2 regions of the Paenibacillus sp. IHB B 3084 genome follow, and region 1 is predicted to be linked to the other one. Evidence: predicted binding sites of a transcription regulator. Region 1 holds the regulator's gene; the other holds the start of a gene.

Evidence for each region. Region 1 encodes CtsR, which represses protease genes until heat stress. Its sites were predicted from a motif close to ATGGTCAATAAAGGTCAAACA; they were not measured.
Region 2: clpP (ATP-dependent Clp endopeptidase proteolytic subunit ClpP) is a predicted target of CtsR. The motif match lies at 3,866-3,886, and genes of this name have one in related genera.

What each region holds. Positions count from the first base shown of each region.
Region 1 is NZ_CP013203.1:3,333,167-3,339,698, forward strand. It holds rRNA gene rrf (5S ribosomal RNA) at 1-17, shown strand, start outside; gene ASL14_RS15555 (GNAT family N-acetyltransferase) at 182-1,369, shown strand; gene ASL14_RS15560 (CtsR family transcriptional regulator) at 1,939-2,403, shown strand; gene ASL14_RS15565 (protein-arginine kinase activator protein McsA) at 2,467-2,991, shown strand; gene ASL14_RS15570 (protein-arginine kinase McsB) at 3,021-4,085, shown strand; gene clpC (ATP-dependent protease ATP-binding subunit ClpC) at 4,130-6,532, shown strand, end outside.
Region 2 is NZ_CP013203.1:2,383,542-2,390,073, forward strand. It holds gene ASL14_RS11145 (phosphoglycerate kinase) at 39-1,220, opposite strand; gene gap (type I glyceraldehyde-3-phosphate dehydrogenase) at 1,344-2,354, opposite strand; gene ASL14_RS11155 (sugar-binding transcriptional regulator) at 2,442-3,479, opposite strand; tRNA gene ASL14_RS11160 (tRNA-Arg) at 3,715-3,789, shown strand; gene clpP (ATP-dependent Clp endopeptidase proteolytic subunit ClpP) at 3,998-4,594, shown strand; gene ASL14_RS11170 (PdaC/SigV domain-containing protein) at 4,726-5,835, opposite strand; gene ASL14_RS11175 (SIMPL domain-containing protein) at 6,067-6,532, opposite strand, start outside.

The DNA.
Region 1 (6,532 bases):
GTAGGACGTCGCCAAGCAAAAGTAAGAAGGATCATGATCTCCTTGAGATTGTGGTTCTTTTTTTATACATTTTTACTATAACCATCTGTTCCTAAGGTTGACAGAGAACCAAGGCTTTGCGACACTCTAAAGGTGTGATCTTTTTGTGGAAGTCCAAGTATGCGAGCGAGGTGACAAACTTATGGAAATCAGGCAATTACAACGTGAGGAATTTGAAGCTGCTATTGAGTTGTCTCAATATGCTTTTCAGTTTACAATGTCCCCGGAGGATCTGGAGAAATCCAAAAAGAAATTCAAACCAGAACAAACTTGGGGGATATTCGACGGAACGGACTTGAATGCGAAGCTGACTTTGTTACCGCTACAGGTATACATACAAGGTCAGGTTTTTGACATGGGGGGCATCGCTGGTGTGGCAACGTGGCCGGAAAAACGGCGCGGGGGTCTGGTTTCACGCCTTTTAACGCATGCGCTTGAAGAGATGAAGGATGCGGGGCAGAGTCTTTCTTTTTTACATCCTTTCTCCTTTGCCTTCTATCGTAAATTTGGATGGGAAACGTATATTGAATACAAAAAGTATATCATTCCGACCGATAAATTCCCTGCCAAGCTTAAAACCGAAGGAACGGTCAAACGGGATGTGAAGGATATTTCTGATCTGGACCAAGTGTATCAAGCCTATGCTTCGCGTTATAATGGTACACTGGTACGAAACAAGGAATGGTGGCAAGAGCGGACATTAAATAAAAACTACCGGACCGCAGTGTACTACTCTGAAGCAGGCGATCCTCAGGGATATGCTTTATACAAAATTGAAGATAAGCAATTGAATTGCGACGAACTGGTATATATTAATGAAACGGCACGGCGGGCGTTGTGGACGTATTTTGCCAATCATGATTCGATGATAACCCAAGGTAAATTCATTTACATTCCGGCCGATGATAAGCTGCCATTTCTACTGGATGATCCACGAATTCAGCAGGAAACAGTGCCTTATTTTATGGGCCGTATTGTAGATGCTGCTGCTTTTGTGGAGAAATATCCTTTTGAGGCCATTGGAGAGGAAACACATTTGAACTTATATCTGACAGATCGATATGCTCCATGGAATGAAGGAATATGGACATTGACGGTCACCGCGGAAGGGCAAGGACATTTGGACAGAGTGGATTCAAACAGTTCTTCCGAGGACGCAATAGAAGCTGACTTGAGTGTGAGTATCCAATCGCTGACCACCCTGATGCTTGGCTATCAGCGGCCTGATGATCTGTATAAGTGGAGTCGTATTACAGGGCGCAGCGAGTCTGTATCTGCATTAGAACGTGTAATACCGGTAACACAAACATTTTTGCTGGATTTTTTCTAATTGTAACGATCTTAAATGCTCTTGAGTCTTCATTTTTTAGGGAATATAGCTTAAATACCTTTTATAAGGTGTGGATGATTTTAACGATATTTTTCAGAACTCTTTCCGTAAAGGGAAGAGTTTTTCTTATATTGTATAAAACATAATTAGATTGCGAAAAATGATATTGACCCCTTGGCAAAAATATATTTTGTGCTATAATGTGAATATAGTCAAAGAAAGTCAAAGTCAATGGAGCCTGTAGTGCTTCATTAGAATGGTGTGAATACGCTGAGTTTTTAGCCGTATATAATACATTGACACCAACACAGCATGAAAAGATAGACCTGATTTGTTGATAAACATCCACTGTAATCTCATGGGCGTGAGGAAAGGTGTATGATCTATTACGAATAAAGGTCACACTAGAAGCTAAACGGGATGTTTTTAAGTGAGGACGGAGGGTGAATTAGCTCCGCTACTGGCTTAGATTACTGACTTTACCGTTTGGTTAAGTTCAATATACGGCGGACTCTGTGGAGCGTGAAATGTACTGAATATTTGCGTTTCCGTTAGTGGAGGATGATGAAATGCGCAATGTTTCCGATATTATTGAACAATATTTGAAGAGCATATTGCTGGAAAGTCCCAAAGGTTTAGTGGAAATTCAGCGTAATGATTTGGCTGACCGCTTTTCCTGCGTGCCGTCGCAAATTAATTATGTAATCAGTACCCGCTTTACGCTGGAAAAAGGCTATGTGGTGGAAAGTAAGCGCGGTGGTGGGGGATACATTCGCATTCAGCGAATTCAACTGCCCGCACAGCATGCGATCCATACCCATCTCCATCAAAGCATTGGAGAGGAAATTAGTCAATCGGCAGCGGAAGGACTGATTTATCAGTTGGAGGAAGCCCGTTTTTTAAGCAAAAGGGAAGCTGGTTTAATGAAGGCCGCTTTATCAAGGGACACATTATTGCTGAAGCTTCCCTATCGTGACCAGCTACGGGCAAGGCTGCTTAAGGCTATGCTGATTTCGTTGCTGGTGGCCAGATAGCGTGTGATTCAAGATTTGGATGTAGGGATTTGTAAAAATCCTGACGCTGAAGGAGGTGCTTTTATGCTGTGCCAAGAATGTAATAAACGGCCGGCAACTTTGCATTTCACCAAAATTGTGAATGGCGAAAAGACAGAGTTTCATATTTGTGAGACGTGTGCGAAGGAAAAAGGGGAGATGATCCCTGGTACACCTAATGGCTTTTCAATTCATAGCCTATTGTCGGGTATGCTGGATTTCGAATCCAGTACAAAGAGCCAGTCGCCAGGCCATAGCGGTCCGCAGAACCTGCAATGCAAGGAGTGTGGCATGACCTATGCACAGTTCAGTAAGCTGGGACGCTTTGGGTGCCCGTCGTGCTATCAATATTTTGACAGCCGTCTGGACCCGTTGTTCAAGCGTGTGCAGGGCAATACGAGCCATGTGGGCAAGGTTCCGGTTCGCACCGGAGGTCGATTGAAGGTTAAACGGCAAATTGACGATCTGAAAAAAGAGATGCAACAACATATTGTACAGGAAGAATTTGAATCAGCCGCTGAGCTTAGGGATCAAATCAGAGAGCTTGAAAAAGAAATGACTGAAGAGTAAAGTTTGTGAAGAGTAGGAGGGGATGCGTAATGCCTAATATCCGGTTTACGGAAAAGCCGCTAAGTGATTGGATGCGTGGTGATGCTGCGGATTCAGAGATTGTCATTAGTAGCCGGGTGAGAATTGCGCGTAACTTGCAGCATCTGCCTTTTCCCATGCTTGCTACCAACCAGCAGTCGGAAGAAGCACTTCAACGCTTGACGGATATCCTTCAGTATGATGATTTAGGACGCTTTGGTACCTTTCATACCCTGAAAATATCCGAGTTGGATGAGATCGACAAGCAGGTGCTAGTTGAGAAGCATTTGATTAGTCCTAATTTGGCGAACGAATCTCGTAACGGTGCTGTTTTGATTAGCGATGATGAATCGGTTAGTGTTATGATAAACGAAGAGGATCATCTGCGTATCCAGTGCTTATATCCGGGATGTCAGGTTAGAGAAGCTTGGGAACGTGCTATGGTTATTGATGATGCATTTGAGGCGCATGTCGATTATGCATTTGATGATCGTAGAGGTTTTCTGACCAGTTGTCCGACGAATGTTGGCACAGGGATGAGAGCTTCAGTGATGATGCATCTGCCCGCACTGGTCATGACTCATCAGATTAACCGCATTTTGTCTGCTGTTTCACAGGTAGGTCTTACCGTTCGCGGTATTTATGGTGAAGGCAGCGAAGCGGTCGGCAATCTGTTTCAGGTATCCAATCAGATTACACTGGGACAAACCGAAGCGGAAATTATCGAAAATCTGCATGGCGTTGTGCTGCAAATTATAGAGCACGAACGTTCCGCCAGGGAACGGCTGATGAATGAGTCCATGCTGCGGATTACAGATCGGGTGATGCGTTCATTCGGTATTTTGTCATATGCAGCGGTACTGGATTCCAAGGAGGCCGCACAGCGGTTGTCCGATGTACGTCTTGGCGTGGACTTGGGGATTTTGGAGCGTCCATCCACCGCAGCGATGAATGAGCTGAATGTGATGACGCAACCCGGATTTCTGCAAAAAAGCTTTGGTGATAAAATGAATACCGGTGAGCGCGATATGTACCGGGCGAAGCTGATCCGGCAAAAATTAGGCACAACCCTTTAATATATAGAATGATCTGAAATACACACTGTGGAGGTGCAGGATATATGATGTTTGGAAGATTTACGGAACGCGCACAAAAAGTGCTTGCCTTGGCTCAGGAAGAAGCTGTTCGATTGGGACACAACAACATTGGCACGGAGCACATTTTGCTCGGCCTCATTCGTGAAGGTGAAGGAATTGCAGCGAAAGCCTTGATTGGTTTAGGGCTAGGACTGGAAAAAATTCAGGATGAAGTGGAAACGCTGATTGGACGCGGTCAAGAACAACCGACGAACATTGCCTATACTCCACGCGCCAAAAAGGTTATCGAGCTGTCTATGGATGAAGCTCGTAAGCTGGGCCATACCTATGTAGGTACAGAGCATATTTTGCTCGGTCTTATCCGTGAAGGCGAAGGTGTAGCAGCCCGTGTACTGAATAACTTGGGTATCAGCCTGAACAAAGCACGTCAGCAAGTGCTTCAATTGCTTGGCAGCAGCGAGGCTGTTTCCAGCCATCACGGTGCTCCGGCTAATGTCAGCACACCAACGCTGGACAGCTTGGCACGTGATTTGACGGCATCTGCGAAGGAAAACAATCTGGACCCTGTCATTGGGCGTAGTAAGGAAATTGAGCGTGTAATTCAGGTGCTCAGCCGCCGTACGAAGAACAATCCGGTTCTGATCGGTGAGCCAGGGGTAGGTAAAACGGCAATTGCCGAAGGACTGGCTCAAAAAATTATTGCCAATGAGATTCCCGAAACGCTGCGTGACAAGCGTGTTATGACACTGGATATGGGTTCTGTGGTAGCAGGTACCAAATATCGTGGTGAATTCGAGGATCGCTTGAAAAAGATTATGGACGAGATTCGTCAGGCCGGAAATATCGTACTGTTCATTGACGAGCTGCATACGCTGATCGGTGCAGGTGGAGCGGAAGGTGCAATTGATGCCTCCAACATTTTAAAGCCTGCTCTGGCACGTGGCGAGCTGCAATGCATCGGTGCGACAACGCTGGACGAATACCGCAAATATATTGAGAAGGACGCTGCTTTGGAACGTCGCTTCCAGCCGATTACGGTAGATCAGCCTTCTCCAGAAGAAGCTATTCAAATCTTGTATGGCCTGCGTGACCGTTATGAAGCGCATCACCGTGTGAAAATTACGGATGAAGCCATTGAAGCGGCAGTAAAATTGTCGGATCGTTATATCACCGACCGCTTCCTGCCGGATAAAGCAATTGACCTTATTGATGAAGCAGGCTCCAAGGTAAGGCTGAATTCCTACACGGTACCGCCAGACCTGAAACAGCTGGAAAACCGTCTGGAAGATATCCGTAAGGAAAAGGATTCGGCTGTACAAAGCCAGGAGTTCGAAAAGGCGGCTGCACTGCGTGATACAGAGCAGAAAATTCGTGAAGAGCTGGATGTTACGAAAAACCAATGGAAAGAGCAACAGGGACGTACAGATTCCGAAGTAACACCGGAGGATATTGCTCAGGTCGTTGCGATCTGGACAGGTGTTCCGGTCAGCAAGCTGAAAGAGGAAGAAACGCATCGCTTGCTGAACATGGAAGAGTTGTTGCATGAGCGGGTCATTGGGCAGGATGAAGCAGTTAAGGCAGTTAGCCGGGCTATTCGCCGGGCACGTGCCGGACTGAAAGATCCGAAGCGTCCAATCGGCTCCTTTATTTTCCTCGGTCCAACCGGGGTTGGTAAAACCGAGCTGGCACGCGCGTTGGCTGAATCCATGTTCGGAGATGAAAATGCGGTTATCCGAATCGATATGTCCGAATACATGGAGAAACATTCCACGTCTCGTCTGGTAGGAGCGCCTCCAGGATATGTTGGATATGAAGAAGGCGGTCAATTGACTGAGAAGGTACGTCGTAAACCTTACTCTGTCGTACTGCTGGATGAAATTGAAAAAGCACATCCAGAAGTGTTCAACATTCTCCTGCAAGTGCTGGAAGATGGACGTCTGACGGATTCTAAAGGCCGTGTTGTCGATTTCCGCAACACACTCATCATCCTGACATCCAATGTGGGTGCACAGGCGATCAAACGTAACTCAACGCTCGGCTTTACAGCTGTTGTGGACGCTGGAGCGGATTACGATAACATGAAGGGCAAAGTGATGGATGAACTGAAGAAAAGCTTCCGTCCCGAGTTCTTGAACCGGATTGATGAAATTATCGTTTTCCATTCTCTCGAAGAAAAACACATTGCCGAAATCGTGTCGCTTATGTCCGAAGAGCTGCGTAAGCGTCTGAATGAGTACGAGGTGGACTTTGAGTTGACAGACAAGGCTAAGGCATTCCTTGCGAAGGCAGGCTTTGATCCGGCGTATGGTGCGCGTCCATTGCGTCGTGCAATCCAGAAGCATATCGAGGACCGTCTGTCCGAGGAGTTGCTGTCGGGTAATATCACTAAAGGTGATTCTCTCTTCATTGATGAAGAGAACGGTGCG
Region 2 (6,532 bases), 950 kb from region 1:
AGGTGCCCTAAAGCATTTATTATACGCAGTACGTTTGATTACTTATCGTTGAGTGCAACAACACCCGGAAGTGCTTTGCCTTCCATAAATTCAAGGGATGCGCCGCCGCCAGTAGAGATATGATCCATTTTGTCAGCCAGATGGAACTTCTCAGCCGCTGCCGCAGAATCACCGCCACCAATGATGGTGTATGCTTCTGTTGTTGCGCAAGCTTCCGCTACTTCACGCGTACCGCCAGCGAAAGGCTCCATTTCAAATACACCCATTGGTCCATTCCAAACAACCAATTTGGAGTTTTTGATAACATCTGCATAGATTTTACGTGTTTTCGGTCCGATATCCACGCCTTCCCAATCTGCAGGAATACCGTCGATGTCCACAATGTTCGTGTTCGCTGTAGCGCTGAAATCGTCAGAAATAACGATATCTACCGGAAGGTAGAAGTTTTTGCCGAGTTTCTTCGCTTTTTCGATAAATCCAAGAGCTACGTCCAGTTTAGATTCATCCAGTAGGGATTGACCCACTTCATGACCTTGAGCTTTAAAAAATGTATAAGCCAAACCGCCGCCAATGATTACGTTATCTGCAATGTTCAGCAGATTGTCAATCACGTCGATTTTGTCTTTTACTTTGGAACCGCCGATAATGGCTGTAAAAGGACGATCTGGGTTTGAAAGAGCTTTACCGATTACAGATAATTCTTTCTCCATCAACAAGCCGGAAACAGCCGGAAGAAGATGCGCGATACCTTCTGTGGAAGCATGAGCACGGTGCGCTGCACCAAATGCGTCATTCACGAAAATGTCAGCCAGCTCAGCAAATTGCTTCGCCAATTCAGGATCATTTTTCTCTTCTCCTGAATAGAAACGTACATTTTCAAGTAACAGCACGTCGCCGTTTTGCAGTTCAGCCACTTTCGCTTTAACAGCCTCACCAACTGCTTCGTCCACTTTAACAACAGGCTTTTTGAGCAGTTCAGACAAACGCACGCCAGCAGGAGTCAGACGCATGGATTCAACAACCTGACCTTTTGGACGTCCAAAGTGACTCGCCAAAATAACTTTTGCACCTTTTTCAATCAGGTAGTTAATCGTTGGCAAGGTTTCACGAATACGCTTGTCATCCGTAATTTTACCGTCCTCAACCGGAACGTTAAAATCTACACGAACAAACACCCGTTTTCCATTCAGTTCTATATCACGTACGCTCTTTTTGTTCATCTCCATATTCCTCCGCACCCTTTTAATTTTACGAAACAGGAATTTAAGGCACATTTTGATATATAAAGAGCGGAAACAATAACTGCTGTTTCCGCTCTATGATGTTGCGCGATAAGACTGTTCTTACTTAGCCAATTTAGCGAAGTATTCCAACGTACGGATCAATTGTGCTGTGTAGGACATTTCGTTGTCGTACCAAGCTACAGTTTTCACCAGTTGTTTGTCGCCAACAGTCAGGACTTTAGTTTGAGTTGCGTCAAACAAAGAACCGAAAGTGATACCTTTGATGTCGGAAGAAACGATTTGATCTTCAGTGTAGCCGTAAGTTTCAGCATCGGAAGCTTCTTTCATCGCAGCGTTGATTTCTTCAACAGTTACGTTTTTCTCCAGAACAGTTACCAGTTCAGTCAGGGAACCAGTTGCTACTGGTACACGTTGAGCCGCGCCATCCAGTTTACCCTTCAGTTCAGGAATTACCAGACCGATGGCTTTAGCAGCACCAGTTGTGTTAGGAATGATGTTTTCAGCTGCTGCGCGAGCACGACGGAAGTCACCTTTAGCATGTGGAGCATCCAAAGTGTTTTGGTCGCCAGTGTAAGCATGAATTGTAGTCATCAGGCCTTCAACGATACCAAATTTGTCTTGCAGTGTTTTAGCCATAGGAGCCAGGCAGTTCGTTGTGCAAGAAGCACCGGAGATTACAGTTTCAGTACCGTCCAGAATTTCATGGTTTACGTTGTAAACGACAGTTTTCATGTCGCCAGTAGCTGGAGCGGAGATAACAACTTTTTTAGCGCCGCCTTTCAAATGTTTCTCAGCAGCTTCTTTAGTTGTGAAGAAACCTGTGCATTCCAGAACGATATCTACGCCCAGGTCTCCCCAAGGCAGTTCTTCAGGGTTGCGGTTAGCCAAAACTTTAACTTCTTTACCGTTTACTTTGAAGAAGCCATCGTGTACTTCTACTTCTCCTTGGAAAGTACCTTGTGTTGTATCATATTTCAACAGATGTGCCAGCATTTTGGAATCTGTCAAGTCATTAATTGCTACTACTTCAATACCTTCCACGTTTTGAATCCGGCGGAAAGCAAGGCGTCCAATACGTCCGAAACCGTTAATACCAACTTTAACTGTCATGAGTGAGTTCCTCCCAAAGTTCGTTTAGTTTATATATTCAAGACAGACCCGAAAGCCCGTCAAGACAACACAATTCATAAATCCGTATTAACCATTCAAATAATGGCTTACAATTTCAGCAGCAGCGCCTTCGTCGGTGACAAGAATATCTTCCTGCCCGAAACGCAGCACTGCATGAATAGCGGCCGCCTTGCTCTTACCTCCAGCTACGCCTAGAACCGTCTCGGTACGCCTGATATCCTCCAAACGGAGTCCAAGCGTCAGCATTTTGTGAACAACGACGCCGTCTTCGTTAAAATAATAGCCAAACGATTCGGCAACCGCGCCCTCACTGCTGATCTGGGCAAAGGTTTCGGGGTCAAGCTTGCGTCTGCGTGCCATCGCTATAGCGTTGCCTATCCCGTGAATGATGATCCGACTCTCTCGAATCAGGCTCAAAATATCCTGAATATTCGTATCTTCAAGCAGGGAGTTGTAAGCATGATTGCTGAGCAAATCCGGTACATGGAGCAGACGGTATTGTGAGCCGACCTTACGAGCCATTGTGGAAGCAATTGTGTTCGCCTGCATTTCCATGCTTTCTCCCAAACCCCCACGTGCCGGTACGAACCATCCGCCCTTAAGTGGGCCATTAGCAGGTAGTGTCAGTTGGTCCGCCACGTCGGCAATCGTCGTGCCACCTGTTACGGCGACCACATCCTCGTCGTCCATAACGCCCAGCAGCGCTTTTGCCCCAGCACGGCCCAGCTCCTGCTTCGTTAAAGGAGAAGCATCCGAATCCCCCGGAACGACAACCACCTTCCTCAAACCATAGGCTTGGCGAATCTGATCCTCCAATTGGGACAGGCCGAACAAGTTGTTCGCAATCGGCTCCAGCTGTTCCAGCAGATCCAGTCCTGCTTTGCTCACCTTCATGCCCACACTCTCAATCTCAATCAGCCCTTGGGCTTTAAGAAGATCGGTTTCGGCGCGCAACACGCGCTCGGTCATGTTTAGTGAAGCCGCCAGCGTTCTGCGTCCAATAACATCGGACAGCATAATCTGATGCAGGATTGTGTACCTTTTTTTCAAAACATCCATGAGGTCGGGCAGAAGCTGCTTCTGTATTTCTAATATCTTTCGCATGCTTTCCACTCCCGCACACTTCTAAGTTCTGTCTCTAATGCTATATCACTAACTGGTCTTAAAACGTCCCGGGTTAACTTTTTAAGTCCCACGTATATCTTAACCAATATTTGCTCTACATGCAAGTCTATCTGAACCTATATTTCTCAACTTTTTATGTGAATATGCGCACGTAATAAAAGCTTGCAATTCAATGCCGTATATCATATAATCATCTTTGTTTCCAATTAGCTGTGCGCCCGTGGTCCAACGGATATGACGTAGGCCTCCGGAGCCTGAGATCGAGGTTCGATTCCTCGCGGGCGCGCCATTTTTATGAATGTTTAAATGCTTCTATATACTATTTTAACCAACTAGAGCGCAGAGGGCTCTTTTTTTTGACCATTAGTTTGACTTTCTTTGACTTTTTGTTTGAAATTGTTTATCATGTGGTTAATACGGTAACAGTTTATAAATAGGGACGTGTAATCGGCATGTCCACCAAATCCATTAACGATATTAAAGGGAGGTTTTTTGACGTGAGCTATGTTCCTATGGTAGTAGAACAAAGTAACCGCGGCGAACGCGCCTATGACATTTATTCCAGACTGTTGAAGGATCGCATTATTTTGTTGGGCTCGGACGTCAATGACGTTGTAGCCAACTCTATTATTGCGCAAATGCTGTTTTTGGCTGCCGAAGATCCTGAAAAAGACATTCACTTGTATGTTAACAGCCCTGGCGGTTCGATCACAGCCGGTATGGCCATTTTCGATACGATGCAATATATTAAACCTGACGTGTCTACGATTTGTGTAGGTATGGCGGCTTCCATGGGTGCGTTCTTGCTGAACGCAGGTGCCAAGGGCAAACGTTTTGCTTTGCCAAACAGCGAGATTATGATTCACCAACCGCTGGGTGGCGCGCAAGGTCAAGCAACGGATATTGAAATCCGCGCCCGCCGCATTCTGAAAATGCGCGACAAATTGAACCGCATTCTCGCAGATCGCACAGGCCAACCACTGGAGCGCATTGAAAAAGACACCGACCGTGACTATTTCATGTCCGCAGATGATGCCAAGGAATACGGTATTATTGATAAAGTGCTAACTAGCTCCTCTCCAGAAGGTGTATAAGAGAACGAATTATTGTCTCTGAATAGCTGGTAAACCAAAAAAGCTGCCTACCGGATAATTGTTTCCGGTAGGCAGCTTTTTTTGGGTTTACTGTTCTTTTGGGTATAAATAATCCAAATGATTCATCTGTACTACTCATTCTGTCCAGCAAAAGGCTTGCTGCCTTGAGGCAACAATTGACCAAACGAATAAGTGAACTCAGGAATACCATACGCATAAGGCCCATACTCATACAAGTCAAACACAATCGTCACACCGCTATTCGTTACATAAAAATTTGGATTAGCCGCAATATCCTTGAAGCCACCAAAGCCGCCTTCATTCACCATTGGACCATTAATTTTTTTCTTCAGGTCGCTATTAAGAAACTGTTTGTAATTAGGATTGGCCTTCAGCACGTCAGACAATTGCAGCAATTTCCCATCAGCGAGTGAGAACGTATATCCTTTACGGGCCGTCATACCATGAGCACCAGCCGTATCGGAGTAATCCTCCATAATGATGCTCAAAATCCCTTGTTGGTTATGGGCAATAGCAAAATCATTACTGAAAGTATACGGTCTTTCTACTGTAGGTTCACCCTCTGCTACTTGCTTTTTGCCTGCTGCCAGTACTCCCTCCGCTTGCTTTTTGAGCACACTATTAATGGCCTGCTGAGCTTCAGGGTTTAGCTGGCCACCGCTGATTTGCGGGTACTTAACCTTGTAGGAAACCTTTGCATCACTCGAAGCCGGAAGAGATTGGGACGTAATCGTGATCGGATTTAGCTTGCTTTTACTCAATGTTACTGTTTTCTGAGCTGCATTCCACTGAGCATCGATACCCAGATAGTCTTTCAGCAGACTCATAGGAATGTACAGCTTCCCGGCGATCTGTTTGGCGATCATACTACGCGTGCTGATTCCGTTAACATTGACATAGGTATACGAGGAAGAGGACATGACGAAAAGCTTGTTGTACCCACTACCTACGGTATAAGTCGCTGTTTTGGCATCATAACTCACCGGAATCCCTAGGCTGTCCCGCAATGCTGCTACGGGAATCAATGTGCTTCCGTTCACCCGAATCCCTTTGGTGGCCAACGCTTTACCATTCCATTGGATAGAAACACCTGGTTGCTGTGCTGTAGTCTGTTGTTTGGATGAAGCTGCCTCGATATAGGAAACAGGAACAACTGCGACTCCTACTAAAATTCCCGCTGCCAGCAGTGCGGAGCCCCATTTTTTTGTATGCTTGTTCATATGAAGTATTCCTCCTGTTGTAGATGTGTACTGTGTATTGATTACTTTACTTATTATATCTATACCCCAATGTTCGTTGTTTACAATCTGTACACTCTCCGATTTCAATCTGTACATCTAGGGGGCCCAGCTATTACAGACTCATTACAAAATAGTTTCGACATATAAAAAAGCCAGCAAGTCATCCTGCAAATAAAGCAGGACGCTCGTGGCTTCGTTATAATCTGTACGTTAGTTCAATTCGTATTGTGCCGATACTTGGACCTTCACAGTCACTTGACCGGATTGTATTTCTGTTCCGCCGCTTGTATCCAAGAGCGCTTTACTCATAGCAGCCTCACGTTGTGTGAAGATTTGGGCATCTCCCCCATCTACCGTTACGTTCAGGAGAGTTCCAAGCCCTCGTTTGGTTGCCTTCGCTACAGCATTCGCTTTGGATTGAGCATTTCCCAACGCCTTTGCAATCGCTTCTTCTTCATAAGCTGAAGAGTTCTCTACTGAAAAACGTACGTTATCCACGTTGTTCGCTCCGGACTGTGTGGCCCCATCCAGCAATTGACCGATTTTATCCAAATCACGGTATTTAACGGAAAGTGTATGGTTGGCAATATAGCCTTTAAGCTTCTGTCCAGTTTTTTCGTCGTAGGTATAGTTAGGCTGCACGTAGAACTGGCTCGTCTGAATGTCGTCCGCACTG